DNA from 2 places in the Streptococcus sp. Marseille-Q6504 genome. Region 1 is predicted to be linked to the other one. Evidence: predicted binding sites of a transcription regulator. Region 1 holds the regulator's gene; the other holds the start of a gene.

Region 1 (15,639 bases):
AGGAATCCGTTTAAATCCAACTTCCTCTATGCTATGACCATATTTCGATAAGAAACTATCACTCGTACATGATTTGCCTGGGCACAGAGTCTCAACGAGGGCTAACCCATCATCCACTGTGAACTCATCCTCTAGTAGATAAAGGAAACGAGGGTCATAGTCGATAGCTTCTTGAATTTTCCTGATGGATTCTTGAATAATGGATAAGTGGTCAAATGCAAAGTCCTTCTCGTCAAGTTCTTTGCCATCCAAGTAACACTTGCCTGTGTGAAAATCAACATCTACAAGAACGAATTCTTTTGCATCATCTCCTGCCTGGACTAAGTCAAGAGCTCGACTAGGTAGGTACACCAAGTGGGCAATGGTAACTGTCCAACCCCTGGGATCACGACCAGGAGTAGATACTGTCACTAGCTGCTCAATCTTTTCCAGTGGAAGCTCAAGATTGATTTCTTCTTTTACCTCACGTTGACAAGCATGGGCAGCATCTTCCCCTTTATCCATAAATCCACCAACTAGCGCTAAACAATTTTGAAAAGGGTGTGCCTTACGACGAATCAGAAAGAGTTTCATTTTCCCTTCTACAAAGCAATAGGCTACCATATCCACAGTCACACTTGGCTTTTCGTACTGAGGGAGTGCTTGCTGGTGATACCAGTCTAAAAATTCAGCTTGACTAGCGTGAACTTCAAAGTACTCTTTTTCTGTCATCCCGGTTGGAATTATCTGATTCATCATCTTCTACTTCCTTTCTGCTTTTGATGGCAATAAAGAGGGCGGATCTACAAATTATAGATTCATAGTTCTTGTTTTATACAATGTCGAATTTCAATTGACCAGCTTTGACACCAATCTTAAGTGTCTTACCTTCTTTCAGTTCACCTGTAAGAAGGAGCTCTGCTAGTTTGTCTTCTACTTCTGTTTGCAGAGTTCTGCGCAGTGGGCGAGCTCCCATTTCTGGATCATATCCCTTCTGAGCTAGAAGCTTAAGGGCAGATGCTTGCAGTTTCAAGTCGATGCCTTTTTCTGTCAGGCTTGCAATCAATGGTTTGACCATAATCTTAACCACTTCCTGCATATCTTGACTTGACAAGCTGTGGAAGACCACCTTTTCGTCAATACGGTTGATAAACTCTGGACGATAAGCTTTTTTCAACTCTTCGAACATCCGTTTTTCCATATTTTCTTGGTCAAAACGAATATCTTTAGCTCCAAAACCGACTGTCTTGTCATCACGAAGAGCTGTCGCACCAAGGTTTGATGTCATGATAATGATGGTATTTGAGAAATCAACCTTGCGACCCTTACTGTCCGTTAAGACACCATCATCCAAGACCTGCAAGAGCACATTAAAGATGTCTGGGTGAGCCTTTTCTACCTCATCAAAAAGCAAGACTGAATATGGTTTGTTGCGAACCTTCTCGGTCAACTCTCCGCCCTCTTCGTAGCCTACATAACCTGGAGGAGCTCCGTTAAGACGGCTAGCTGCAAATTTCTCCATATATTCACTCATGTCAAAGCGGATAAGGGCAGATTCATCATCAAAGAGGACTTCTGCCAAGGCTTTGGCCAATTCTGTTTTACCAACACCTGTTGGTCCTAGGAACATAAAGGAACCAATTGGACGTTTGTTATTACGAATACCCGATTGATTTCGGCGAATGGCACGACTGATACTAGATACTGCTTGTTCTTGCCCAATCACACGCTTGTGGAGTTCAGCTTCAAGATTGAGATACTTCTTGGCATCTGTTTGCGTCAATTTTTGAACTGGAATACCTGACAAGCGACTCAAGGTTGTCAAAATATCAGACTCTTTTACTAGATCTTTATAGACTGGAACTTCCTGTTCTTTTGAAATGAGCTGAGCTGCTTGCTTCCATTTGCCATCCATCAAGGCCTTATCTGCAGGTGTTAAACCTGACTCATCTTTTTTAGCGTGCTTTGATTTATTTTGAACAGTTGCTGCCGCTTCATCCAAAAGATCAATGGCTGAGTCTGGCAAGTGACGACTAGTCAAATAGCGATGTGCCATTTTGACAGCTGTTTCGACTGCATCATCTGTAATTTGAACATGGTGGTGTTTCTCATAAGTCTCTTTCAAGCCACGCAAGATAGCCATACTATCAGCCACGCTCGGCTCTTCAATCATCACTTTTGCAAAGCGACGAGAAAGGGCTGCGTCTTTTTCGATGTGTTTTTGGTATTCTTCCTGAGTGGTTGCCCCAACAGTTCTCAGAATTCCACGCGCTAGGGCGGGTTTCAGGATATTGGCCGCATCCAAGGTCGAATCAATACCACTTCCTGATCCCATAATGGTATGAAGCTCATCGATAAAGAGGATAACCTTACCGTCTTCCTCGATATCTTTGATAATATTGTTCATACGTTCTTCAAAGTCTCCACGAAAACGAGTTCCTGCAACCACATTCATCAAATCAAGTTCTAGGACTCGCATCTTAGCCATCTCATCAGGCACATTTCCGTTGGCAATTCGCTGTGCAAGGCCAAGTGCCAGAGCTGTTTTACCAACACCTGCATCTCCAACTAGAACTGGATTATTTTTTGTTTTTCGACTCAAGATTTGAATCATACGAGAGATTTCTTGGTCACGCCCGATGACTGGTTCCAACTTGCCTAAACGAGCTTGCTCTGTGAGGTCATGAGTGTAATCTTCCAAACCACCACTTGGAGTTTGAGGCATACCCATTATATTTGCCATAGAATTTTGCTTATCTGCTACTGATCTGTGGCGCTGACGCAGAGCCTTCAAATCTTCCTTTGTCCAACCAGCACGCGCTTCAAGACTACGACGAAGCCCAGCAATCTTGACTTGATCTTTCTGATCTTCATAAGAAAATCCTGCTTTTTCCAAAATGCGAGTAGCTAGGGCATTACCATCATGCAAGATAGCGTAGAGAAGATGCTCTGTTCCCAATGCTTTGGCATGTACCACCGAAGCAACATGTTCCGCCTCCAACATCAAGACGTTCAAACGATAGGAAAATGGGAGTTCCTTGTAATCTTCCTTGTGGTTATAGTTGGCTTCTGTTAATTCTACAGCCACTTCCTCCAAACGATCAATCTCATACGGGAATTCATTTAAAGTTGCTCCAGCAACACTGTAGCTATGATTGGCCATGGCAATCAGCAAATGCCAAGACTCTAGGTAATCTGCATCAAAGCGACTCGCTACCAGAAAGGCGCTATCGATGCATTCTCTCAATGCTTTTGAATATTTCATGTCGTTTTATTTTCCTTTTCTATCTACTTCGTGCAACAACTGACGAAGCATATTAGCACGAATATAATTAGCTTCCTCACCTAGAATTCGGTCTGTCCCCATAGCTAATAATAGACTCATCTCTTGGCGGGTCATGAGTTCTTGTTCGACTAAGAGTCTTAAGACATCTTCAAAGATGACTTGGTTCACCTCATCACCCACTGAATACAACAAATCGCGGAGCATATCATGATGGTTAGAGAATTCAATTCGACCAATGCGAATATAGCCTCCACCACCACGTTTACTCTCAACTAGATATCCTCTACTCTCTGTAAAACGAGTCTTAATCACATAGTTGATCTGGCTAGGTACGACTTGAAAGGTATCCGCTAGCTGGCTTCGTTGCAATTCTACGATACCAGATTGTTCTAAAATCGCCTTGATATAGGCTTCAATATGGTCCGATGTATTTTTAAATTTCATAGCTTGCTACCTCCTTCTTAAACTTTGACTATCTTTGACTATACTATCATTTAAGACTCTATAAGTCAAATTTTTAAGGCTAAGTCCTTGAAAATACTGAGTTTTAAAAATAGCTATAGGTAACAAGCAATTCCCATTTCATTTTCTATCCTACAATTATGTTATAATAACAAAGTTACACCTAGCTTTCAAATCCTTTGAAAGTATGTTATTTATGATCAAATCTAAGAAATATTTCGTAAAGTCTAGAAAAAAACTTCGGTATCATTAATGATGTACCGAAGTTTTTTGTAGTGTGAGTTTTTCACAGTTTTTAGCTATAGTTCATATTCTATCATCGAGAGAAAAAATCTCTCCAGTAAGGATTTTCTCTATCAAAAATTCTAACTTCTTCTTCCGTCATATTGTGAGGATAGTCAAGAAAAAGGTTATAAATTTTTTTCTTATCAAAGCTGAATAATATTTCTCCTCTAACATCTATCTTATCAATCCACCAAACTTTTGACTCTTCACTATCTTTGTAAAAATCACTGTACCCTTCAAGATTAGACTCCGAAAAAATGGGTTCATCTATTTCATCGAATGGGTCTTGTTTGCTGTAGTCATTTAGTTCATTATTTAACATCATTTAATCACTTTTTGTTATCTCTTAAAATTACCACCAGGTAAATGATTTCTTGCTTGGTAATTCTCCTCTATCCCACATCTGCTTCACTGCTCCACGAGCCTTGTTTGCATAATAGGGTGCCCCAAGTTCTTTATCATAATTTGACTCGATAGCAACTGTAACTTCACCAGTGCTCTCATCAATCTCAATCAAACCTGGGTCACGATTTTCTGGAATATACCAATATCCTAAAATACTAGAATTGAAAATTTTAATTAGTCTAATCATTGCTTTTTTCCTATATTCTAAAGTCGCTCAAGTCATTTAGTACCACACAACTTGCCCTGATTCTTTCAAGCCACCGTCTTCATTTTTTAGATTTATAATACATGTTGACACATTGAACGGATTGATTGCTATAGTTTCTGTGCAACACACTATGATTGACTATCCGATAGCGTAAATACTGCCACTTTATTCATCAATTCATCCTCTGTGTAGTCAATTGTAAATGTATCCATTTCAAAAAAAGATTTTGGTGGGGTTGAATCCACAAAAGGGAGACTATTTATCCTATACTCTTTGTCTCCAATTTTTACAAATTGATTAACTCTTAATTCAGAAAAGTCTGGATTTTCAACTGTAATAGAGACCAAACGATTTGCAATTCTGTAAACATCAATGATTCTATTTCTCATATAATTACCTACTACACAAATACTTGATTTAAAGTAAGCACCTCGGCCATTAACATTGAATTCAAGATTTGCGCCTATATATTTTTAATTTCTTCTTTTTTCATCACATCACCATACGTCAATTATATCACTTTTCTCTATCAGAATTTCCATTTATAGACAAAAGAGAGCAAGTAAAGAATAAACTTCACCAACTCTCTTCATTTCTAATTATTTAAGCCCAATTCTTCTAAAATCTGGCGTTTATAGGCAATTTTTTGAACTTCCTTGTCTTCGGTTTCAGACCAGTCGAGTTTGATTTCAGAAACAATCTGACCAGGGCGATTTTTCAAGATATAGATGCGATCACTGAGATTGAGGGCCTCCTCTATACTATGCGTAATGATGAGTGTCGTCAGGCCTAGCTGTTTATGAATATCAAGATACCAGGCATGAAGTTCCATCTTAGTCATCTCATCCAAGGCGCTAAAGGCCTCGTCTAGAAGAAAGAGCTTATGCCCAAAAAGATAGGTACGAAGCAAAGCAACACGCTGGCGCATCCCACCGCTGAGTTCATGAGGGTACTTATCCCTTACAGCCGTCAACTGAAAGGTAGCAAGAATTTCATCTGCTTTGGCAATGGCTTCTGCCTTGTCCACCTTTTGGATCAAGAGGGGCAAAATGATATTGCCAAGGACAGTCTTGTGTTCCAAAAGTAAATCCTTTTGGAGCATATAACTCACGCGCCCCTTGGGATTTTCCTCACCGTCAAGAATGATTCGTCCAGACTGGACTTCTAAAATCCCTGCAATCAGGTTAAAGAGAGTGGTCTTGCCTACACCACTGGGGCCTAGGATAGAGACCACTTCACCTGAAGTCACCTGCAGGTTAATATCCTCTAAAATCTTTTCATTGTCGTAGGCATAGCTTACGTGTTCTAGTCTAATTTCTGTCATTATTTTACAAATTCGTTCGTGAATCCTTTATCAGTCAAGTCTTCCTTGAGGATACCATTTTCTTTATCCCATTTGTAGAAGGCATTCCAGCGGTCAGCATCAAATTGTCCCCATTTTTCCTTGTCGCTTGCATATTCTTTTGACAAGTATTTTTGAGATTCGATAACAAAGTCACGTTTATCCTTTAACTCAGGGGCATTCTTGATGAGGATATCTGCAGCTTCTTCTGGGTGATCCATAGCGTATTGGTAGCCTTTTTTGATAGCTTGGATGACTTTACGAGCTTCTTCTTTGTTGTCTTTTAGATAGTCGTTGTTAGCGATGATCACTGGTGAATAGTAGTCAAATTCTTTAACGTAGTCTTTCAAATACATAAAGTTAGCATCTACACCTTGAGATTTAGCAAGGATTCCATCCCAACCATAGTAAATCCAGGCAGCATCAAAAACGCCATTGGCAATCGGTGTGATCGAGTTCGAGTCGTTGTTTGGTACTTTTTCAACCTTGTCAAAGTCTCCACCTTGAGATTCTACCAAGGTTTTCAACATAGCAAGCTCAGTCGGGTCATTCCAAGTTCCGTATTTCTTGCCAACCAAGTCTTTTGGACTATTGATATTGTCAGACTTACGAGAAATAATCCCTGATGTATTGTGTTCTACAATCGCTGCAACGGCAGTAATACCTGCTCCTTTTTCCAATTTCTTAGCCATATAGTCTTGGAAATAGATAGCAAATGGCGCCTTACCATTGATTACTAAGTCTGATGAGCTTTCTTCTGGTGGCAATTTCAAGTCCACGTCCACTCCAGCTTCCTTGAAATACCCTTTTTCTTTGGCTACATAAAGTCCTGTGTGGTTGGTATTTGGCGTCCAGTCTAGGATAAAGTCAATTTTTTTGAGTTCTGCTTCTTTGTTATCCTTAGAAGCAGTTCCTTGGCCACAAGCCACAAGCACGACAGCTAGAAGAGCTGTTACAATCGTTAAAAACACTTTCCATGTTTTCTTCATTTTAATTTCCTCTTTTCTTTTTCTCAAACGTTATTGTTCTATGAACGTTTCCATTTAATCACATATTTTTCACTGATATCGACTAGCTTCATACCCAGAAGACTAATCAGCGATACCAGAATAATAATCGCGAACATGGTATCATACTGAAACAGTTTCTTGGACTGAATCATGTAGACACCAAGTCCTTCAAAGCCTCCTAACCACTCAGATACCACTGTTGTGATAAAGGCATAGGAGACACTGACCCTCAGTCCTGCATAAAAGTAGGGCAGGCTGACAGGGATTTTAAAATGCCACAGGATTTGCCAAGGATTTGCTCGCATCAAACTAAACAAGGTCAGCATATCCTTGTCACAATGCCTAAATCCATCTAGAATACTGACGATAATAGGGAAGGTTGTCGTCAAGATAATCAATACAATCTTGGGCAAGATTCCATAACCCAACCATAAAACTAGAATAGGAGCTATAGCAATTGTCGGTATGGTCTGGACAACTACCATCATGGGGTAAATCAAGTCATTGAGCCAACTCAGACTATCCATAAGGACGGCCATAATACAGGCTATCATAACACCCAAGACCAAACCTAATAAGGCTACTCTCAAGGTTGCCCAACTATGGTACCAAAGAAATTCTCTGTCACGAACAAAAGACTGGAGAATCTCAAGTGGTGTCGGCAGGATAAACTTTGGTAAGAGTTTTAAGAATCCCGCCACCTGCCAAACGGATAAGACACCTAAAAATCCTAGCAGACTAATATGCCGTCTCATTATACTTTTCAAGTTTCTCATCAATGCTTAAAATCTCTCCTACATTTATTTTGACATTGGCAAAAACATTGTCTGCCCCTTGACCAGCTACCTCCAACGCTTCTTTAAGAATACGCATGAGTTCATCAAACTCTCCCTCTAAAACTGTTTCAAAGGGTGTCACCACCATGGTCACTCCTTGAGTTTGCAGATAATCAATGACCTTATCAATTATAGCTATACGATCAATCCCCTGTGATAAGGGCAGGACTTGTAAAGCAATGCTTGCTTTCATTAAAACCTCCTTCTAAGTTACAGTTTTCCTTTGTAAAAAAAGAAAAACCTCTTCCATATATGAAAAAGGTGCAAAATTAGGCTAAGTTTCGTTCCCTACGCTGGCATTATCCAGATCAGGTGCGGTCGAAGTTTAACACTTCCTCTCAGACTGTACACAGACTCCCATATATTATATGGACATATGATAACGAAAAATAAATAAGATGTCAAGGAAACTGCTTACAGAAAAAAGAGTGGGACAGAAGTCGGTAATTCGTTAGAATTCGATTTCGTCGTCCCACCTCCGCACAGTTGAGTAGGGCTGTAAAAGCTGATGAAATCAGCGTAGTAAAGCCCACTCAACCACTGCGTCTTGCTCGACAATCCAAAGAAAATTGAGAGGCTAGGACTTTTGTCCCAACCTCTCCTCTAATCATCTATTCTCAGTTAATTCTTCCACTTAAAGCATAGGTGCAAATAACTGTGTTACTTCTTTAATCATCATTTGATACCAGGTAGGATTTATGGTATCCGAGAAGATTTCTTGAGATTGTTCAAAAATTTCTTCAAAATCTTTGCGAATATCTGCTATTGACTCTGTTTTGTAGAGTAGTACTGCATTTTCATAGTGATGAACCAAGCTACGATAATCCAAGTTAATAGTGCCAACAGCCGCAAATCGATCATCAACAATCATTTGCTTACTATGGATAAAACCAGGTGTGTATTCAAAAATGCGAACACCCGCAGATAAAAGATCTGGATAAGCTCCCCGTGTTACAAGTTGAATGAGTTTCTTATCCGGTATATGGGGTGTGACTATTCTAACGTCTACGCCTCGCATCGCCGCATTTTTTATATCCTCTGTCAAATCATAATCGATAATGAGATAAGGCGTTGTAATATATACAAAATCTTCTGCTTGATTAATCAGATTTTGATAAACAATCTTCCCTACCTTCGTTTTATAGATTGGCTTAGGTCCACTGCCGTATGGGATACAAAGACCGCTACCAAATCGTGTCTGATTTTCCAAATGATACTGATCAAAGTCACTGATTTCCCCACGGTTGATGTACCAGTTCATGAGAAATAGTCTGGTAAATGCTTGAGTCGCCGGACCATCAATCCGAATCCCACTATCTTTCCAGTGTCCAAAACGTTCAATATGATTGATATATTCATCTGCAAGGTTGATTCCTCCAGTATAGGAAATTTGTCCATCAATCACTAATATTTTCCGGTGGTCACGGTTATTATAGGCTACTGTCATACGAGGAATCACCTTATTAAATTTATGAGCATCAATCCCTTTAGAACGCAAATAAACAGTATAATCCCCAGGCAAAGTTACCATACAACCGATGTCGTCATAGAGCATCTTGACTTCGACTCCCTGAGCTGCCTTTTCTTCCAGAATTTCGAGTATGCTATCCCACATCAAACCCTCATCGACAATATAGTATTCAAGAAAAATAAACTTTTCTGCTCTTTTAAGATCCTCCAGCATCTGTTGCCACATTTCCTCACCACTTGCGAAAAATTGTGAATCTGTCTGGTCATAGACTTCTGCATTACTATCCATATGTAGCAAGGCATTGATAATTCCGTAAGCTGATTTGTCTGTCTCCTGTAGTTGCAAATGGAGTTGGCGCCCATTATTCTCATGAAATGCAATAGAATTCAATTCTTGGAGTTGTTTCAGTTCTTTTTTTGATAGTCTTCTCTCACCGAACATGAGATAAAGCAGTGGACCAAACACCGGTACAAAGGTCACAATCAACCAAGTCACTTTGCTTTCAGGTGACATCGAACGATTGACAATAGCTATAACGGTTGCTACGCTAATCAAAAATACAAGAGTCACCCAAATAATTGGAGCAATCTGGATCATGTAAAGAATAATTCCAAAAACAAGAACTAATTCTATAAGGATAATCGCAATACTAAAGCCATACTTGGACATTAATAAGCGAAATTTTCTGATTCCCATATTTCCCTCTCAATTTCTAAGTCTACTCCCTGATTCAACATCTGAAAACGCTTGTTACCTTCTAGTATACTTAGTTTCATAAAAGTTAGCAAGCTTTTTCTGTATAGGCCGATAGTTCTACGTTTAAAATTAATTTAAAAAGCAGGCCACTTATAGGTGCCTGCTTTTATTTTACAATTTTAAAGCCAACATATTGACAGTCATACCAGCTGCAGTCCCCATCAAGAAGATGGTATCTCCTTCCTTCACATAGCCATGATCGAGTGCATAGGCCAAGCCAAAAGGTACCGCAACGGAAACCATATTCCCATAATCACTAACGATATTAAGGTACTTGTCTTTGCTAACTCCTAGTTTATCCATAACAAGTGGTAATGCTCGGCTAGCTTGGTGTGGAATAATATAGTCTACAGCATCTTTAGAAATACCAGATTTCTCTTGGAATTCTTGGAACATTTCTGGAATGACACGAGCAGAAAGCAAGAGGATTTTCTTCCCTTTCATATCAAACATGAAATTCGTCTTCGTTTCTTCAGAGTACTCTTTTGGTTGATATGAAGTCAAACCTCCACGGATTTCAGTATCGTGAGCTCCCTCCGACCAAGTGCGTTGAAGACTTGCAATCACTCCCTTATCCTTGTCACTTGCTTGGAAAATAAAGGCTGCCGCCCCATCACCAAAGAGTTCATAACTTTCTTTTTGCTTCGGATTGAGACCCAAGCTACCGACTTCACTGGAAACAATCAAAACACGATGGTATTCTCCAGCTTCAATCAAATGTGACATAGTCGAAAGAGCTGAAATAAAACTTGTACAAGTCGTGTTGATATCCATAGCTGGTATAGAGAGCCCTTTTGCCACGCGCTCATGAATCAAAGCAGCTGTACACGGATAGGTTGAACACCAACCGCACTAGCTGATACAAGGCAATCAATGTCTTTCATACTTAAGTTTGCATTTTCAAGTGCACGTTGGATAGACGCTTCTGCCAAATCTAGCTGTGTTTCTTCATTTTCTACGACACGGTAACGCGTTTGGTCTTTAAATTGCACTGTGTTTTTTGGAAGGCAAACTCCATAGCCTGCAATTTCTACATGTCTTTTTACTTCTGTCATAATCTTTTGTCCTTTCATAAACGTTGGATACGCTTGAGCTTACGGCTTGTATCCCAATGATAATCTGAAAATCGTATTTCAGGTGCTTTAAACTTTTTCTGTTGAGCTAAGAGTCTGAATTGCTCTGTGATTGCTATTTCTACTTGCTCGTCCCTTCGACTCAGACAAACTTCCACTAACTTCTCAGAATGTTGTTTGACTTGGTAATCTCCGACATTCTCCACAAAGAGAATACAACGTCTGATAAAGTCAGGATAAATCGTTACTTGACCTCCATCTAGCCCCTCAAAGTAAAAGATGTCATCAGATCGACCTTCGACCTTGTCAATCCTTGTGTAATGAGATCCACATGGACACGGTTCTGGATTTTCAACCAAAATATCGTTGAGCTGGTAGCGATAAACAGGCTGACTGCTTCGTTTAAAGTCCGTAATCACTGGATAAAAACGTCGGTTATCTAAGTAGTGCTTTTCCACAAAAATGATGTCTTCATTGAGATGAAGATTCCCAGCAGAGCAAGTACAAGCTAAGAACCCTTCTGTTGCTTGATATACTTGGTCAATAATCGGCAACTCAAAAGCGCTCAAAATTCGCTCTTTATCACTATCTTCCAATATTTCAGCCACCGAAACGATTTTTTGTGGGTGAATGACTAACTCCCCATCTTTTAGACGCTTGCTCAATTCAATCAACATAGAAGCAGGTGCCACTACAATAGTCGGTTGATAACTATTGAGACGCTCGATATGCTCATCTGTATTCTTGAAAATATCAAAGTATTCTAAACGAATGAGTGCCGTATTGATGGTCTGATACAATTCATTATCCGCTCTGAGGAAAAAGGCTATGCGGTGCCCAAAAAGTTGGCCCTTGGGCAACATCTTTGCCAAGATAGCTGCTGCCCACATACTTCTCTCTTTTTCAGTTGTGATAAAGAGTCCCCGGTGTCCAGATGTTCCAGAAGACAACCCAACAGCTATTTCTCCCTTAAGCTCTGTAAAATTCCTGGTCTTTTCACTTTCGATAGCCAAAGCCAAGGCCTCGTCTCGATCTACACCTTGAGTATTAAGATCATTGAAATGCGTCATCATAAAAGCCTTATCCATATGGTCAAAGTCACTAGGTACACCATTTTTAAAATAAGGGGACTCACGCTTGAGAAAGTCCATATAGGCAGCCAGCTGCTTTTTCTGATAGTTTTCTAATGCTTCTCGAGATCTAAAGTTATGAAGCCAACGAGTTTGGAAAAAAGTTTTAAGAAAGGTTATTTTTTTCATACAAGATCCGCTCAATCCTTTCTACAGGGTCATGGCTAACTAGCACTTCTATTCCATCCTTTAAAACCTCTTCCAAGAGCTCCGTTCCTTTGATATAGTCATCCTTACTATCTTGCACCAAGGAAGGAATCAGATGCATCTGTTTCGTATAGGGTAAAAGGTCTATTCCCCAACAAAGATCTGCTGCGATAAAGAGATGATAATCTGGAATAAAGAGACAAGCTTGCCCCTTAGCATGCCCATCTATCGAAGCTACAAGGATACTTCCGTCTCCAAAAAGATCCTTAGTTAGACGATAAGAAAAGTTAGAGTTTTGCTGATCTGCCTTAATAACTGTCAACCTTTCCTCAAAAGTACTTGGTAAAAATTCTTTAAAAATTAAATCTTTTAGTTTTGGTTTCTTATAAACATCATACACTTCCTGAGTCAGGATAAAGTTTGCATTAGGAAAGAAGCTAGCCCCTCCCAGATGATCTGGATGTAGATGAGATAGCAAGACATAGTTAATTTCTTCTGGCTTAATTCCTTTAGCTTTCAATAAATGTGAAATCTGATCCTTGTCCGTCATTTGAACTGGCGTCCCTAGACGATAAAAGCTATAACGAAGTTTCCTCTTAATATCATAGTGATAGCCGGTATCATAAAGCAGATACCCCTTTTCCCTATGCTTGATTAAAAAGACACCTGCTGGAAAAGTCATCTTTCTATTCTTGACACCCTTAAATAACAAACCAGCATAACTAGTACAATATCCTGCTGGGAAATACTCAATGCTTTCGATAATCTTGGACATATTGCTCAATCCCTTCTGAAATACTAATTTTCGGATGATAACCCAGCTCCTTCTCAGCCTTACTAATATCAAGAGTCTGACTATAGCGAAGCAGGTAATAGGTGTAGCGTGTCAGGGCTGGTTCGCCTTTCAGATTCAGAGTCTTGTAAAGAAATTCTAAACTACTGGCAATTCCCGATAATAGAGTTGCTGGAATCTTTCTATATTTGATTGGATAACCCAAGCCTGTCAAACTTTCCTCCAACAAATCTCTAAAAGCTCTTGGTTCGCCATTAGTAATGTTATAGATGTCTCCTTTTGCTTCTGGAGCTTCTAATGCTAAACGAATTGCCAAAGCAACATTTTCCACACAAGTCATGTCCATGAGCTGACGCCCATCCCCAATCAAAGGAATTCCTAGTTTTTGACTCAGATTGATCACCCGTGGCAAGATGCTAGTGTCCCCAATCCCAAACAGGCCCCGAGGTCTCAAGATGATACTCGGAACATCTGGATAGTCTTTAAAGAGTTTCTCCGAAGCCAATTTGCTACGGATATAGTTATTGAGATTGTTTTCCTCTGGAGCATCACTTTCTTTGATAGCCAGCTGATCCTTAGGAGCAGCATAGATGCTTGGTGAGGATACATAGACTAAACGTTGAGTACCTGTTTGGCGACATGCCTCGAGAACATATTTAGTTCCTAAAACATTAGCCTGATAAAAATCTTCCCAAGGGCCCCAAACGGTTGACAGGGCTCCCGCATGAACGACCAGATCCATCCCCTTACAAGCCTCTAGCACATCATCAGCTTTAGTCAAATCACCCTGAAAAAAACTGACCGAAGAATTCTCTAAAGAGCAACCAACCTTACTGTTTCTACCAAAAGCTCGAACCTGATAGCCATGCTCGACTAATTCATCTACAACATATTTACCCAAGAAACCTGTCGCTCCAGTTACTAAAACTGTTTTCATTTTTTCTTCTCCTTATCTTCTAGCAGACGAAGAATTTCTCTCTCTAAGATTTCCGTCGGATGATAAGACTGTGCTGCTTGGCGTAAAGTCTCTAATTCTGGCCAATTTTCTTTAGCTAACAGCTCCTCAAAGGCTTGTCCAATGGCCTTGCTATTATCTCTTTTAGCTGAGAAAGCAACACCGGCTTCAACCCCACGAACGGCATAATCAAATTGGTCATAATCATGAGGCAATATCAAAGCTGGTTTACCATAAATGATACATTGATAAAAAATCCCTGCCCCCCCGTGATGAATCACGTAATCCATCTGGGGAATGTACTCCTTATAAGGTAGATAAGAAACTACGGAAAGGTTCTCCATGAGTTTTTCACATTGGAAGGCCTCTCCACCTACACCACGAGTTACAAAAAAGTGACAATCAGGATGAGCTTTTGCAAGTTGCTTAGCTTGATAGATAAGGTTTTCTTTAGCCCAAGCAAGTTGTGTACCACAAGTCATCAAAACTTTCTTTCGCTCCATAAAAGGAGACAAATCTAAAGGATAATCCTCTCCTGCCTCAACTGAAGCACCAGAAGGACCAACCCACTTGTAGTGTTTTGGAAATCCCTTTTTTAATTCTACTTCTTTCATACCAATACCAAGAATTGAATATGGAGAATAAATGGTCTCATGACCGAGTTGATTATACAATTTAAAATGATATCTTTTTAAGCGATCACGAAGCAGGAAAGATACAATACGTTTTACTAAACGAGTTGCTGTTCTACCTAAAAATTGTACTGAAACTTGCCTGGCATTCTTGGGACTTCCCATTCCACCAAAGAAACAAGGAGGACCATCTGTCGTTTCAATCGCAAACTGGGTAGCCATAGTTGATATCCACGGAATTCCAAGTTGATTAGCTACTAAACCACCTGACAAGGTTATAAAATCAGCAATGACGATATCAGGGCGATTCTTTTGCCACTCTTCCAATAATTGATCTGAAACTAGATTAATTAAATCAATACTAGAAGAAAGTTGTTGATAAGCTGATAATATCCCTAATTGCTGATCATTATTAGCTGCCCGTTCAAAATCCTCAATGTAATTATCTAGTATAGGAACTACATGAAAACCTGCAGACTCAGCAACAGCTTTTTTTTGAGGACCAGTGAACAAGCGAATATCATATCGAGGGTTATTAAGTAAGGGGATTAATAAATTCATTGTTGGGTACAAATGACCACTTAAAGGAACAACTACAACATCAATTTTGATTCTTTTCATATGTCTAGGATACCAAATTTTAAAAAAAAGAACTATCGATAAGATAATTCTTTACACATTTATTAGTTTTGACATGAAAAGATAACAAAATATTTAAAAAAATGAAATGTAGAATTGCAGATAATAATAATCAAAATCAAATATAAAAATAAAAAAAAAGGCAATTGCCTCAATTTAAGTATTGACCAATCGGGAAGACAGGATTCGAACCTGCGACACCTTGGTCCCAAACCAAGTACTCTACCAAG
Region 2 (15,639 bases), on a different contig from region 1:
CTTCACATCTGTTGTATAGCCTGTATAGTAGGAACCATCACGGCACTCTACCACATACATATAAGCCTTATGATCCATAGTAAATCTCTTGAATTTCTGGTGTATAAGTACCATCACTATTATGAACAATGAGTGGTGGTAAAACCTTAAAACCACTAGTGGAGCCGTCCTTAATAGCCTCAATCAAAAGCATATTGGCTTCCTTCTCCCGTTTAGGGTAAACAAATTGCAGACGTTTTGGAGCCAGATTATGCTGTTGGAGCGTAGCTAAGATATCTAATAATCGATCAGGACGATGAACCATAGCTAACCGCCCATTTGATTTGAGAATACTCTGAGCACTACGACAGATTTCCTTAAGATTGGTTGTAATTTCATGCCGAGCTAAAAGATAATGCTCACTTTCGTTCAGATTAGAATTTGGATCCACTTTAAAATAAGGCGGATTGCATAAAATTAAATCAACCTTGCTCCCCTGAATGTGACTAGGCATATTCTTCAAATCATCACAGATGACCTGCATCTGTCCGTCCAGCCCATTTAAACGTACTGAGCGTTCGGCCATATCAGCAAGACGTTCCTGAATTTCTACAGATAGAATTTTAGCCTTGGTCCGGCTACTGGCAAACAATCCAACAGCTCCATTGCCCGCACAGAAATCTACTATCAAACCATTTTTCGGAAAACGAGGAAAGCGTGACAAAAGTACACTATCCACTGAATAGCTGAAAACCTCTCTATTTTGAATAATCTTGATATCTGTAGAGAAGAGTTGATTAATGCGCTCTCCTGATTTTAATAATTGTTCTTCGTTCATACTTCTATTATAGCAAAATATAATAACATCACAATGATTTGAGGGATATCAATTACTGTTTTTCTTTAAATGCTCCAAGGCTTCTCGAGTCCAAACAGGCATCATGCGGCCAAGCGGCGAAAAACCATGTTTGATGCGATCATTCGAAAAACGTCTCCGTCTAGGAAGTTGATGCTTTTCTTCTTCCAAGGTACGAATGGAAAGGCTAGCTTTCCCAGTATATTCATCAAAATCTACTACCTGTACCTGGACTTCATCACCGATTTTTAAAACCTCGTAAATATTTTCGATAAATCCTGTCCGAATCTCCGAGATATGAATCAGGCCTGTCACTCCTGTTTCTAACTCAACAAAAGCTCCATAGGGCTGAATCCCAGTAATACGGCCATTTAGCTTATCACCGATTTTCATTTTAGTCCTCAATTTCAATAGTTTCAATTACGACATCTTCACCTGGCTTGTCCATTGCACCTGTTTCGACACCTGCAATTGCGTCCAGAACTTTATAAGAAGCTTCATCCGCAAGTTGACCGAATACTGTGTGACGGCGGTCTAGATGAGGAGTCCCACCTTGTTCAGCATAAATTTCCGCAATTGGTTCTGGCCAGCCACCGCGAGCAATTTCTTTCTTAGAATATGGCAAGTGTTGATTCTGCACGATAAAGAACTGGCTGCCATTTGTATTTGGCCCAGCATTAGCCATAGAAAGGGCTCCGCGGACATTGTAAAGTTCTTCTGAAAACTCATCCTCAAATGACTCACCATAGATAGATTCACCACCCATACCAGTTCCAGTTGGGTCTCCACCTTGAATCATAAAATCTTTAATAATACGGTGGAAAATCACACCGTCATAGTAACCATCTTTTGACAGAGCAATAAAGTTGGCTACTGTTTTTGGTGCGTGATCAGGGAAAAGTTTGACACGCATATCCCCATGATTTGTCTTAATAGTCGCAATTGGACCTTCTACTGTTTCAATGTCTACTTGTGGAAAATGTAATTCTTTTTCTACCATACCAAATCCTTCTAAGGCATCAAAGATGCCATCTTCTTCTAATGTTTTTGTAATATAATCTGCTTTTTCTTTGATTTTTTCATGAGAAACACCCATAGCGACACTAATGCCTGCATAATCAAAGAGCTCTAAATCGTTAAGTCCGTCCCCAAAAACCATCACATTTTCAGGTTTTAAACCTAATTGGTCAACTACCTTAACAACTCCAGCTGCTTTTGAACCGGAAATCGGCACAACATCTGATGAATGTTCATGCCAGCGTACCAAACGCAAAGTCGATGCTAAACTTTCAGGCAACACAAGGTCATCACCCTGATCCTCAAAGGTCCACATCTGATAAATATCTTCTTTTTGGTAAAAATCAGGGTCCACCTCTAAATCAGGATAAATCGGGTCTATCGCCTGGCTAATCATCTCTGTTCGCCTTGATAGTTTAGCAGCTTGGCTTCCCACCAAACCATAATCAATCCCAACTTCTTTGGTCCAAGTAATATATTCTTCAAGCTTATCTTTAGCAATTTTGTTACTATAAATGACATTGCCCTTTTTGTCCTCAATATAAGCACCATTCAAAGTTACAAAAAAGTCAGGCTTGAGATCACGAATCTCTGGAACAACACCAAAAATGCCTCGTCCAGACGCGATTCCTGTTAAAATTCCTTTTTCACGTAATTGTTTAAAAATCGTTGGAATAGTACTAGGAATAAAACCTGTCTTTGAATTTCGTAAAGTATCATCTATATCAAAAAAGATAATTTTAATCTTCTTAGCCTTGTATCTTAACTTGGCATCCATTATAATACCTCCTTCAATTCACTCTTTCCATTATACCATAAAGTAGAGAAATCCCACATCCCCAATAAAATCCTTGTCTCTTATCCAAATTCCTTTACTAGATACAAAACTAAATCATCATTATTTTGGCTAGTTGCATTCATTTCCAAGGGTTGATTTCGATACCAGACACCTGTCCCATCTGGAATGTAGCCCCGTCTGATATACAATCTCTGGGCAGGGCCATAGCCTAAGTTCAAACCTACACCAAGAGTGACCTTACTCGAAACAAACTTGACTCGTTTTTCTGCTTCTTCTAGCAGTTGATTCCCAATCCCTTGATTTCGAAAAGACTCAAACACATTAAAATCTGATAATTCTGGATAGACTTCTGCAAAAGGACCATGTTTAGCAGAGGGCAAAATGGTAACGTAGCCCGCTACAACACCATCAATCTCTGCAACTAAGACTTCTCTCTCCCCACTTTCCTGTTCCAGAAAATATCTAGCCAAAATTTCCTCTCTACTAGGCCAACCTTGATTCATAAATCCATGAGATAAGGATTCAATATCAGACTTAATCATATTTCTAATCGTACAATTCATCTTTGACTTACCCACCTTTACTCTTTCTATTGCCATTATAGCACACCAAGGTCAGAAAAAAACTATCTCGTGAAAAAAAGACCCGTAAGGGTCTTTTCTTTAATCTTCGTTTACGAAAGGCATCAAAGCCATTACGCGAGCGCGTTTGATAGCTGTTGTTACTTTACGTTGGTTTTTAGCTGAAGTTCCAGTTACACGACGTGGAAGGATTTTCCCACGTTCTGAAACGAAACGGCTAAGAAGCTCAGTATCTTTGTAATCAACATATTCAATTTTGTTTGCTGCGATGTAATCAACTTTTTTACGGCGTTTGAATCCGCCACGACGTTGTTGAGCCATGTTTTTTCTCCTTTATAGTATTAATTGTCCATTAGAATGGTAAATCATCATCTGAAATATCCAAAGGATTTGTTGATCCAAATGGATTTTCATCACGTGAAAAGTCAGGTACTGAATTTGTAGCTGCTGCATGACTAGCAGTTGGTGCAGAATAAGCTCCACCACTTTGTCCTTCACGAGCACTACGGCTTTCCAACATTTGGAAATTCTCAGCTACGACTTCTGTCACGTAGACACGTTGTCCTTGCTGGTTATCGTAACTACGAGTCTGAATACGACCTGTAATCCCGACAAGAGAGCCTTTTTTAGCCCAGTTAGCAAGATTTTCAGCCTGTTGGCGCCACATAACGACATTGATAAAATCAGCCTCACGTTCGCCATTTTGACTCTTGAATGTACGGTTTACTGCAAGAGTAAAAGTCGCAACTGCTACATTTGATGGGGTATAACGTAACTCAGCGTCACGTGTCATACGCCCTACAAGTACAACATTGTTAATCATAATCTACCTTCTTACGCGTCAAGTTTGACGATCATGTGACGAAGAATGTCAGCGTTGATTTTTGAAAGACGGTCAAACTCTTTAAGAGCTGCGTCATCGTTTGCTTCAACGTTAACGATGTGGTAAAGTCCTTCACGGAAATCTTGGATTTCGTATGCAAGACGACGTTTTTCCCAATCTTTTGATTCAACAACAGTTGCACCGTTGTCAGTCAAGATAGAGTCAAAACGTGCTACCAAAGCGTTTTTCGCTTCTTCTTCAATGTTTGGACGAATGATATAAAGAATTTCGTATTTAGCCATTGATATGTTCCTCCTTTTGGTCTAATGACCCCAAGCCTTTGCAAGGGGTAAGTGAGGTTTGCTCACAATAAACTATTATACTAGAAAAAAGTTTTTTTCGCAAGCTTAAAGTAAGTTATATTTTTCTTTTTAGAGTTTTTTTGCAGAAGTTTTTGTAATTTCATCTACGAGAATGTTTTCATCCTCGAATTTCTTTTTCAACGATGAAAGATCAATGCTTCCCTCAATTTGTACTTCAATAACGATCTTACCATCCTTACGTGGAATATTAACGGTATGAGAGATATTAAGATTTTCCTCAACGATTAAAGAAACAATCTTACCTAAAACTCCAACTTCATTTTCTGTGATAAAACGAACACGGATTCCCTCTTCACCATATCCAGCGATTTCAAGAAAGGCACTGAATACATCACGATCTGTAATGACTCCATACAATTGTCCATTGTCAACAACTGGCAAAATACCAATCTTATTTTTAAGCATGAGATAAGTTGCATCTTCTAAACTTGCATAGCCTGAGACAGTTACAACATCTCGAATCATGACGTCTTTTACTTTTGTCTTATTAAGCAAATAATTCATCTCGAAGATTGAAAGACTAGTCGCTTTTGAAGGACTAGCTTCAGCGATTGTCCCTTCTGTTACCAAGCCTACTAATTTATCATTCTCAATAACAGGGAGACGGTGCAAGCCTTGCTCGCGCATCAAATCTGCTGCGTGTGCAACAGTTGTATCAGGACTGATATAAACGACCTTGCGTGTCATAAAATCTTTAACTGCCATAGGAAATCTCCTTTATGTTTATAGTTTTATTATACACTTTTTACGGAAAGCTATCAAACGCTTTCATTTCTTTTTCAAGATTCAGAAAAATCTGAAGGACTTTACGAAAAAGAGCTCAACTTAGAGCCCTTAATCTTATACTCATGTAGATTGTATGATTGCTTTGCAATCTTTATCCGCCGACTAAAACAATCTCTAAGACTAGATGTGGATTGCTTGGCAATCTTTATCTGCCGACTAAAAAGGTCCCCCAGACTATAGTGGGATTGCGTGCGCAATCTCCATCCACAACCTAAACTAGTCTCCCAGACTAGTTTAGCCACCTAGATATGCTTTTCTGACTTCATCTGATGCTGCGAGTTCTTTTCCTGTTCCTGATAGGACAATCTTTCCTGTCTCAAGAACATATCCTCGGTCAGCGATAGCTAGTGCTTTATTAGCATTTTGCTCAATCAAGAGAACTGTTGTTCCTTGTTTTTGAATATCTTGGATGATATCAAAAATTTCTTGGATAAAGATTGGCGCAAGCCCCATTGATGGTTCATCTAATAAAAGTAGTTTAGGCGTTGACATGAGTGCACGTCCCATGGCAAGCATCTGCTGTTCACCACCAGATAGAGTAGCCGCATCTTGATTTTTACGTTCTTCCAAACGAGGGAAACGAGAGAAGACTTTCTTCAAATTTGCTTGATTCTCTTCACGATTTTTCTTAAGAAAGGCTCCCATCTCCAAGTTTTCCAAAACAGTCAAACCAGGGAAGACATGACGTCCTTCTGGTACTTGAGAAAGTCCTGATGCCACAATCTTCTGTGCAGGCATTTTTTGGATTTCTTGTCCCAAAAATTCAATTCGACCAGAACTTGGGCGCACAAGTCCTGATAGGGTACGAAGGATGGTTGTTTTACCTGCACCATTAGCACCGATAAGTGAAACAACTTCCCCTTCATTAACTTCAAAGCTCACATCACGTACAGCTTGAATCATACCGTAGTGAACTGAGAGGTTTTCAACTTTTAACATAGACATTAGGCTTCACCTCCAAGATAAGCTTCGATAACACGTTTATTGTTCTTGATTTCATCTGGTGTCCCATGAGCAATCAAACGACCGTACTCTAGAACATAGATACGTTCAGTGACTTCCATGACCAAGTTCATATCATGTTCAATCAGCATGATGGTAATCTTGAATTCATCCTTGATGCGACGAATTAATTCAGTTAATTCTGCAGTTTCTTGGGGGTTCATACCTGCTGCAGGCTCATCTAAGAAGAGGATTTTAGGTTCTGTAGCAAGGGCACGAACAATTTCCAAACGACGTTGTTGGCCATAGGCTAAGTTTTTAGCTAAGGTTTCAGCATCACCATCTAAATCAAAGATTTTTAGTAATTCTAAGGCTTTGGCTTTTAATTCTTTTTCATTCTTATAAAAAGCTGGCAAGCGCAAGAAACTTGCAAAAACATGTTGTTTATGATGGTTACTAAATGCAATAAGAACGTTATCCAAAACTGTCAAGTCTTTAAAGAGGCGGATGTTTTGGAAGGTACGCCCTAAACCAAGAGCAGCAATTTTATAAGGTTGCTTGCCATTTAACAAGTGACCATCTAAGGTTACTGTTCCTTCACTTGGTTCATAAACTCCTGTCAGCAAGTTGAAAAGAGTTGTTTTCCCAGCTCCGTTCGGTCCAATCAAGCCAACAAGTTCACCTTCGTTCAATTCTAGAGTTACATCTCCAACAGCAGTCAGACCACCAAAATGCTTGGTTAACTGTTTTACTTCAAGTAATGCCATTAGTTTTGCCCCTCCTTCTTACCTTTTTTAAAGAGTTTTGATAGGCTCAATTCCCATGTTCCTAGAAGGCCTCCTGGTCTGAAGATCATAACAAGTACCAAGGCCAAAGCATAGATAATCATACGAACGCTAGCCACATCTTGAAGGAACATATTCAAAATACCAAGAACAATCGCAGCGACAATTGCTCCTGTAATTGATCCCAAGCCACCAAATACAACGATAATTAAAACGTTGATAGAATTGATAAAGCTATAATCCTTTGGCACAACAGAACCAATAAATCCTGCTTGAAGGGAACCTGCAATACTTGCAGTCATAGCTCCAAATACAAATGCGATAATTTTGATTTTTGTTGTATTGACCCCGACAGACTCTGCTGCAATTTCATCTTCACGAACAGACAAGGTTAAACGACCGATTGGACTACGAAGGAAATTCAGCGTTGCAATTGTCGTAATCACGGCAAAAATGTATACCATTTGCCAATTAGTAAAGTTTGGAATACCAAGGATACCAGCAGCTCCGTTTGTTAAATCACCACCATTGACGATTAGGATACGGATAATTTCAGCAACCCCAAGTGTCGCAACTGCAAGGTAATCCCCCTTCAAACGAAGGGTAGGAATTCCAACGACCAAAGCAACCAAACCAGCAATGATAGCACCAAGCAACATAGCTCCAAAAAAGGCACCATAAGTTGGAGATTTAGAACCAATAATGGCTGCTGCATAGGCACCGATAGCCATGAACCCAGCATGTCCAAGAGAAAATTGACCAGAGAAACCAACGATAAGGTTAAGTCCTACTGCAAGAATAATATTGATACCGATTTGTTCTAGAATCTGAATATGGAAAAGGTTTAAAATACCAAACGAAACTAATAAGCTAATCACACCATATCCAAGCAACAAAAGGAGCAACCAGAGAATATTAACTTTTAAATTTTCTTTCATTGTTTACACCTTCTCTTTCACATTCTTACCAAGGATACCAGCTGGACGAACAATCAAGATCAATAGCAAGATTCCGTACACGATAGCATCACGGAAATCTGACATTCCGAAGGCTGTTGCAAAAGTTTCCAATAGTCCAATTACAAAACCTCCAAGAGCTGCACCAGGAATAATACCGATACCACCTAAAACGGCAGCCACGAATGATTTAATACCCGGAGTCATTCCCATCAATGGTTCAAGAGAGTTGTAGTAAAGGGCAATCAAGACACCTGCTGCACCAGCCAGAGCTGAACCTAAGGCAAAGGTGAAACTGATTGTACGGTTTACGTTGATCCCCATCAATTGAGCTGCATCACTATCTACAGATACGGCACGCATAGCTTTCCCCATTTTTGTTTTTTGCACGATGAGTTGCAAAAGAATCATCAAGACAATCGAAACTGTCAAAATCAACAATTGAATATTTGTTAGACTGATTGGACCCAAGTCATAACGAACTGTTTGGATTGCTTGAGGGAAGGCACGTGTATTGGCACCTACTAGATAGACCATTCCATACTCAAGCAAGAAGGATACCCCGATAGCAGTAATCAATACAGAGATACGAGTTGAATGTCGGAGTGGACGGTAGGCTAGAAACTCGATGATAACACCGAGAATAGCTGAACCAATCATGGACAAAATTAAGGCTAAAAAGAAATTTAAATGGAGGGCATTAATCAAGAAATAACCCATGAAAGCACCCATCATATAGATATCACCATGGGCAAAGTTAATAAGCTTGATAATTCCATAAACCATAGTATAACCCAGGGCTAGCAAGGCATAGACACTACCCAAGATTAAACCATTGACAAGTTGTTGAAGCATACGGTTCACTCTTTCTAAGTTTTATTTTTAGGATTTTATAAAAAAATAATCCCTTTATAAATACCGAAACAGGGAGTGAGTAAAAGCTCATTCCCCATTTACGATATCTATAAAATTAAGGTTTTACGACTTCTGCCGCATCTACTTTACCATTATTCATGGTCATCATGAAGGCTGTTTTCACAGTGTTATGATCTGCATCAAAGCTTGTTTGACCTGTAACACCTTCGAAGTTTTGTGTTTTAGCAAGATTGTTCTTGATATCAACTGAAGTTTTTGCACCTTTTGCTGCATTAGCTACAAGGTAAACTGAGTCATAAGCAAGAGCTGCAAATGTTGAAGGATCTTCGTTATATTTTGCACGATAAGCTTCAAGGAAGGCTTTTGCTTTATCTGAAACATCAACAGTAGTTGAGAATCCAGAGATGAAGTAGATATTTGATGCGCGTTCAGCAGTTGCTTGTTGAACAAATTCTGCACCGTTAAATCCGTCACCACCGATGATTGGCTTATCAATTCCCATACCACGAGCTTGGTTTACAATCTTACCAGCTTCTGTATAGTAACCTGGCAATACGATTGCATCAAAGTCTTTATCTTTGATTTTTGTCAAAGCTGCTTGGAAGTCTGTATCACCTGATACAAATGTTTCGTCTGCTACGATTTCACCTGTGAATGAATCACGGAAAGATTTTGCAATACCTTTAGCGTAGTCACTTGAGTTATCTGTATACAAGACCACTTTCTTAGCGTTCAATTTGTTTGAAACGTAGTTTGAGATGATTTTTCCTTGGAAACTATCTTGGAATGTTCCGATAAAGAGGAAATCTTGACCTTTTGTCAAACCATCTTGAGTAGCACTTGGAGAAATCAATGGAACTCCAGCTTGTGTAGCATTTGCTACTGCCGCTGCAGTTGCACCTGAAGTCGCAGGTCCTACAATAGCTGCTACCTTAGATTGAGTCACAAGGTTTGTTGAAACAGAAGCAGCTTCAGCAGTTTCAGATTTGTTATCTTTGTCGACTACTTCGATTTGTTTTCCATCGATACCACCTGCTGCGTTGATTTCATCAACTGCAAGTTGAGCACCCTTTTGCTCAGAAGTACCGTAAGATGCTACAGCACCAGTTTCTTCGAAGTTGAAACCAATTTTTACAACTTTTTCATCGATTGGGTTACCAGTTGTGTTTGAAGCTCCTGACTTCACTTCCCCACAAGCTGCTAAAAGAGCTGTACTTGCAAGAGCTACAAGTGACAATGCAAATTTTTTCTTCATGTTTATCTCCTTTTAATGTTCAATTTAAATTACATGTTAAGAATATACCGAATTATCAGAAAACTGTCAACAGGTTTCTCTCACTTTTTAAATGATAACGTTTTCGCTAGTTTTATATAGGTTCCCAACGAAAGGAGTTTCCAATTCTTGGATATGACAAACTCTCACTTTCTTGATAAATTTCTCTTTTCCTAAACGATTTACCAGCTCTTCTACTTCCTCTGTTGGGACATAAAGTTGTAGGTAACGATGTTTTTTTGAGTGGTAACAAATATCACCATAATTTGCGAGTTTTTTAGCATCGCGATTATAGTATAAATAGATAATCAGACCAGACCGATTCTCTTTTTGAAACATAATTCAACTTCCTTCTTACAATCTTCCTTCTATTATATCAAAAAAAACAAGCTCAGTCGAGCTTGCTTTAGTAGTTTAATTCAAAGAATTATTAGCCATAATTTCGTCAATAAAACCGTAGTCAAGAGTTTCTTGAGCGCTCATCCAGTAATCACGTTCAGCATCTTTATGGATTTGCTCAACAGATTTGCCAGAATTATCTGCTAGGATTTGCTCCAAAGTCTTACGAGTTTTAAGTAAGTGTTCAGCAGCGATGGCCATATCAGTCTGCTGAGTACCACCACCTGTACCACCCATTGGTTGGTGAATCATGTATTCTGCATTTGGAAGCATGAAACGTTTACCCTTTGCTCCACTTGATGCAATGACAGTCCCCATTGAGGCTGCCATTCCCATAACGATAGTTTGGACATCTGCCTTGATAAAGTTCATAGTATCAACGATTGCCAAACCAGCTGATACAGAACCTCCAGGAGTGTTTACATAAAGGTAAATATCTTTTGTACTATCTTGGGCATCCAAGAAAAGCAATTGGGCGATAACTGAGTTTGCCATATTGTCTTCGACTGGTCCAGTCAACATGATAATGCGGTCCTTAAGAAGACGTGAGTAAATGTCATACGAGCGTTCTCCACGACTTGTTTGTTCAATAACTACAGGAATCATTCATTTCTCCTTTTGATTTCTAATTTCTTTGTTAATAGGATTATTATATATCCTTGGTCAAAAAAGGTCAAATCTTTGCTCTATCCTAATAACAGATACAAAAATTTAACCTCCTTTCAAAACTAAGACTAAGCTATAGTCTCAATATCACTTTAGAATCTTATTTTGTTCCGAACAAGCGGTCTCCAGCATCTCCAAGACCTGGAACGATGTAACCATGTTCGTTCAAGCGTTCATCCAAAGCTGCTGTAAAGATTTCTACATCAGGGTGTGCTGCTTGAAGTGCCTTCACACCTTCTGGAGCTGATACAAGACAGACAAACTTGATGTTTGAAGCTCCACGTTTTTTGAGGGAGTCAACAGCCAAAATCGCTGATCCACCTGTTGCAAGCATAGGATCAACTACAAAAATTTGACGTTGGTCAATATCTTCAGGTAATTTTACCAAGTATTCTACTGGTTGAAGGGTTTCTTCGTCACGGTACATACCAATGTGACCAACTTTTGCTGCTGGAACCAAACTCAATAGTCCATCAACCATACCAATACCTGCACGCAAGATTGGGACAATCGCCAATTTTTTACCAGCCAACTGTTTTTGAACTGTTTTTGTGATCGGTGTTTCGATTTCTACATCTTCAAGTGGAAGATCACGAAGCACTTCATATCCCATCAACATTGCAATCTCGTCTACTAGTTCACGAAAAGCTTTTGTAGAAGTGTCAGTGCGACGCAAGATTGATAATTTGTGTTGAATCAGTGGATGATTAATAACTTCAAGTTTTCCCATTTTCAGAATTCCTTCTTTCAATTTATTCTTCTTATTATATCAAAAAATGGTTTAAAAAGCTTTCTAAACCATTTATTTTTTTATAATTTCTAGATTAGGTGAGCCTCTTGGAGAGCTGCCTGCACTGTTTCAAGTGGTAGGTGAGTTAATTCTGTTCCCTTTTCTTGATAAAGGTGTTGGGCATAGTCATCCATACGGTATTGGTTGATATAAACAACACGCTCACAACCTACCTGAAGCAGTTGTTTTGTACAGTTGAGGCATGGAAAATGAGTAACGTAAGCTGTAAAGCCTTTAGGAACTCCACGTTCGGCTCCTTGCAGTATAGCATTTACCTCTGCATGAAGAGTGCGGACACAGTGGCCTTCAATCACCAGACAGTCATGATCTATACAATGCTCTGTTCCTGATACAGAACCATTATAGCCTGTTGAAATAACTTTGTTATCCTTGACTAAAACAGCTCCTACCTTGGCACGTTTACAGGTTGAGCGATTGGCAATCAATAAGGCTTGAGCAGCAAAATACTCATCCCAAGCTAGTCTTTTTTCTGTCATAGCATTTCTCCTCATGTTTTATTTTTTAAAAAATGGCAGGCGTAGATCTGCGATTTTTTCAGCAGGAACCTTCATCCCATCCTTGATCCATTTAAGCAAGACCGATACGATGGCCGAACTCCAAAAAGAATGCAGGTAAGAACTGACACCTTTTGATTTCCCATAGTATTTTTCTAGAAATTCTTGCATGGCTTGCACAAAGATTTTTTCTAAGTGATAGTCTAGGGCAAGCTGAATAACTTTGGCTTCTTTCTTGGCTTCTCTAAAGAGGTGAACCCATACGAGATAAAGGTCTGTTTTAACATCGTAATGACTCAATTGCTCCATGATGTTATGGACGCTACGTTTAAAGACACTTTCTAAAATCTCTTCTTTTGAATCATAGTTTCGATAAAAAGCTGCACGAGAAACGCCAGCACGCTTGACTAACTCAGAAATGCTAATCTTAGCCAACTCCTTTTTCTCCAAGAGTTGCAAAAGAGCTGTTTCAATCGCTTCTCTGGTTAGCAAATTAGATTCTTGATTTGATTTTCTAAGGTTTTCAAGCGATTTTTCAGATATTTTACGTTCAGACATAACAATTTCTTTCTACTTGTGACAACAGAGAGGTACTACTTTTGTTTCAAGGGCTTTCATGATATAATTGTAAAAAAAGACAGAACCTTTGTCAATGTATAAGTGATAAAGATGGAGAATTTCTATGACTTGGAAGATTGTAGCTGACTCTGGTTGTGATTATCGCCAGCTGGAAAACCTTGCTTTTGATACTGAATTTGTCAGTGTTCCCTTAAAGATTCAGGTAGCAGATCAAGTCTTTGTCGATGATGCCAATCTGGATATCGATAAGATGATGGAAACTATGTATGCGACTTCTGAAGCTTCAAAATCAGCCTGCCCTAGTCCTGATGATTACTTACGAGCATTCGAAGGTGCCAAACATATTTTTGTAGTGACTATCACTGGAACTCTCTCTGGTAGCCACAATAGTGCTCAATTAGCTAAAAACATTTATCTCGAAGACCACCCTGACACTCAGATTCACGTTATTGATAGTTTGTCTGCTGGTGGAGAGGTAGACTTAATTGTTGAGAAAATCAATGACTTGATTGACCAAGGACTTTCTTTTGAAGAAGTGGTTGAAGTGATTACTACTTACCAAGAAAAAACGAAGTTGTTGTTCGTTCTTGCTAAAGTGGATAACTTGGTTAAAAACGGTCGATTGAGTAAGCTTATTGGTACAGTTGTCGGGCTCCTCAATATTCGTATGGTCGGGGAAGCAAGCGAAACCGGAACCTTAGAACTCCTCCAAAAGGCTCGTGGTGCTAAAAAGTCTCTTCAGGCTGCTTATGAAGAGTTAATCAAAGCTGGCTACGCTGGTGGGCGTATCGTCATGGCTCACCGCAGCAATGAAAAATTCTGCCAACAGCTCTCAGAGCTCTTACGAGAAAAATACCCACAAGCTGACATTAGAATCATCCCAACTTCTGGACTCTGCAGTTTCTATGCGGAAGAAGGTGGGCTCCTCATGGGATACGAAATCAACTAATAAATCTGACAAGAGATGTCTAATCATCTCTTGTTTTTTTATGGTACAATACTCTTATGAAACATTTTGATACTATTGTCATCGGAGGTGGCCCTGCTGGTATGATGGCTACGATTTCCAGTAGCTTTTACGGGCAGAAAACCCTTCTCATTGAAAAAAATCGGAAACTTGGAAAAAAATTAGCTGGAACTGGTGGTGGTCGTTGCAATGTAACTAACAACAGCACTTTAGACGACCTACTAGCTGGAATCCCAGGCAATGGGCGATTTCTTTACAGTGTCTTCTCCCAGTTTGATAACCATGATATCATTAATTTTTTCACGGAAAATGGTGTTAAACTCAAGGTTGAAGACCACGGACGTGTCTTCCCAGCCAGCGATAAATCGCGAACCATAATCGAGGCTCTGGAGAAGAAAATCATGGAGCTAGGTGGGCAAATTGCTACTCAAACAGAGATTGTTTCTGTTAAAAAGATAGACGACCAGTTTGTCCTTAAGTCCGCAGACCAGACCTTTACTTGTAATAAACTCATTGTCACAACAGGTGGTAAGTCTTATCCTTCTACTGGTTCGACTGGTTTTGGTCACGAGATTGCCCGCCATTTCAAACACACCATTACCGAACTTGAGGCTGCTGAAAGTCCCTTATTGACGGATTTCCCGCATAAAGCCTTGCAGGGAATTTCACTAGATGATGTGACCCTCAGCTATGGCAAGCACGTCATCACCCATGACCTCCTCTTTACCCACTTTGGTTTATCTGGTCCCGCTGCTCTGCGTATGTCAAGCTTTGTCAAGGGTGGCGAAATCCTATCTTTAGATGTCTTGCCACAACTTTCTGAAGACGACTTAGTAAATTTTCTAGAAGAAAACCGTGAAAAATCCTTAAAAAATGCCTTGAAGACTTTGCTCCCTGAACGCTTGGCAGAATTCTTGGTGCAAGGCTACCCAGAAAAGGTCAAACAACTAACAGAAAAAGAACGCGACCAACTTATCCAGTCTATCAAGGCACTCAAAATCCCTGTGACAGGAAAAATGTCCTTGGCTAAATCCTTTGTGACCAAAGGTGGCGTTAGTCTCAAGGAAATCAATCCTAAAACGCTGGAAAGTAAACTGGTTCCTGGCCTTCACTTTGCAGGAGAGGTCCTAGATATCAACGCCCACACAGGTGGCTTTAACATCACTTCTGCCCTCTGCACCGGATGGGTGGCAGGAAGTCTACATTATGATTAAACTTTAAAGTAAGAAATCGGCAGAGATTACTCCGCCGATTTTTATTTTGTCTGAGTTCTAACATAGTGGGCAATAACATCAGAAGTGTATTGAGCAGTTCCCTTTCCAAACTTATCAATGTTTTCCTTGAACTCTGGATTATAGACATAGCCTTGGCCGATATAACCGAAGACCTCGATAGAGCAGTCAAATCCATAAGTACGAATAGCTTGTAAGAGCTTGGCTGCTTCCTCTTGATTTTCAGATTCTGTTATCGGTAGACCAGCTTTGAGATTTTGAGCCAAGGCTTGAAAGACTTGATTAAAGGCTGATGTAACCTCATCCTCTCGTCCTTTTTGGCGTTCGAGGGCCTGATCCATGACTTCTTGGCCATATTTCTCTACTGCCTCTTGGTGGTATTTTTGATTGTCTTGGTAGCTAAATCCAGTGAATTTTTCTTGAATGGTCATTTTT

Evidence for each region. The regulator CtsR, encoded in region 1, represses protease genes until heat stress. The targets are predictions, from matches to a motif close to TTGGTCAAAAAAGGTCAAANA.
Region 2: clpP (ATP-dependent Clp protease proteolytic subunit ClpP) is a predicted target of CtsR. The motif match lies at 11,115-11,135, and genes of this name have one in related genera.

The regions. Positions count from the first base shown of each region.
Region 1 covers NZ_CBCOON010000009.1:153-15,791, reverse strand. The annotation lists gene ACWPUA_RS07955 (NUDIX domain-containing protein) at 1-738, opposite strand, end outside; gene ACWPUA_RS07950 (ATP-dependent Clp protease ATP-binding subunit) at 812-3,244, opposite strand; gene ACWPUA_RS07945 (CtsR family transcriptional regulator) at 3,251-3,709, opposite strand; gene ACWPUA_RS07940 (DUF7675 family protein) at 4,044-4,337, opposite strand; gene ACWPUA_RS07935 (hypothetical protein) at 4,365-4,604, opposite strand; gene ACWPUA_RS07930 (hypothetical protein) at 4,754-5,014, opposite strand; gene ACWPUA_RS07925 (ABC transporter ATP-binding protein) at 5,221-5,949, opposite strand; gene ACWPUA_RS07920 (ABC transporter substrate-binding protein) at 5,949-6,956, opposite strand; gene ACWPUA_RS07915 (ABC transporter permease) at 6,995-7,753, opposite strand; gene ACWPUA_RS07910 (thiamine-binding protein) at 7,716-8,006, opposite strand; gene cls (cardiolipin synthase) at 8,448-9,980, opposite strand; partial or broken gene ACWPUA_RS07900 (3-oxoacyl-[acyl-carrier-protein] synthase III C-terminal domain-containing protein) at 10,152-11,095, opposite strand; gene ACWPUA_RS07895 (F390 synthetase-related protein) at 11,110-12,372, opposite strand; gene ACWPUA_RS07890 (MBL fold metallo-hydrolase) at 12,350-13,165, opposite strand; gene ACWPUA_RS07885 (NAD-dependent epimerase/dehydratase family protein) at 13,140-14,120, opposite strand; gene ACWPUA_RS07880 (glycosyltransferase) at 14,117-15,391, opposite strand; tRNA gene ACWPUA_RS07875 (tRNA-Pro) at 15,581-15,639, opposite strand, start outside.
Region 2 covers NZ_CBCOON010000002.1:341,674-357,312, reverse strand. The annotation lists gene ACWPUA_RS03850 (GIY-YIG nuclease family protein) at 1-78, opposite strand, end outside; gene ACWPUA_RS03845 (tRNA1(Val) (adenine(37)-N6)-methyltransferase) at 68-817, opposite strand; gene ACWPUA_RS03840 (S1 RNA-binding domain-containing protein) at 866-1,228, opposite strand; gene ACWPUA_RS03835 (bifunctional Cof-type HAD-IIB family hydrolase/peptidylprolyl isomerase) at 1,230-2,630, opposite strand; gene ACWPUA_RS03830 (GNAT family N-acetyltransferase) at 2,711-3,214, opposite strand; gene rpsR (30S ribosomal protein S18) at 3,314-3,553, opposite strand; gene ACWPUA_RS03820 (single-stranded DNA-binding protein) at 3,585-4,055, opposite strand; gene rpsF (30S ribosomal protein S6) at 4,067-4,357, opposite strand; gene ACWPUA_RS03810 (CBS domain-containing protein) at 4,487-5,143, opposite strand; gene ACWPUA_RS03805 (ABC transporter ATP-binding protein) at 5,459-6,169, opposite strand; gene ACWPUA_RS03800 (ABC transporter ATP-binding protein) at 6,169-6,933, opposite strand; gene ACWPUA_RS03795 (branched-chain amino acid ABC transporter permease) at 6,933-7,889, opposite strand; gene ACWPUA_RS03790 (branched-chain amino acid ABC transporter permease) at 7,893-8,762, opposite strand; gene ACWPUA_RS03785 (ABC transporter substrate-binding protein) at 8,878-10,038, opposite strand; gene ACWPUA_RS03780 (YlbG family protein) at 10,126-10,395, opposite strand; gene clpP (ATP-dependent Clp protease proteolytic subunit ClpP) at 10,471-11,061, opposite strand; gene upp (uracil phosphoribosyltransferase) at 11,222-11,851, opposite strand; gene ACWPUA_RS03765 (deoxycytidylate deaminase) at 11,941-12,408, opposite strand; gene ACWPUA_RS03760 (TetR/AcrR family transcriptional regulator) at 12,427-12,984, opposite strand; gene ACWPUA_RS03755 (DegV family protein) at 13,109-13,954, shown strand; gene ACWPUA_RS03750 (NAD(P)/FAD-dependent oxidoreductase) at 14,011-15,186, shown strand; gene ACWPUA_RS03745 (MerR family transcriptional regulator) at 15,228-15,639, opposite strand, start outside.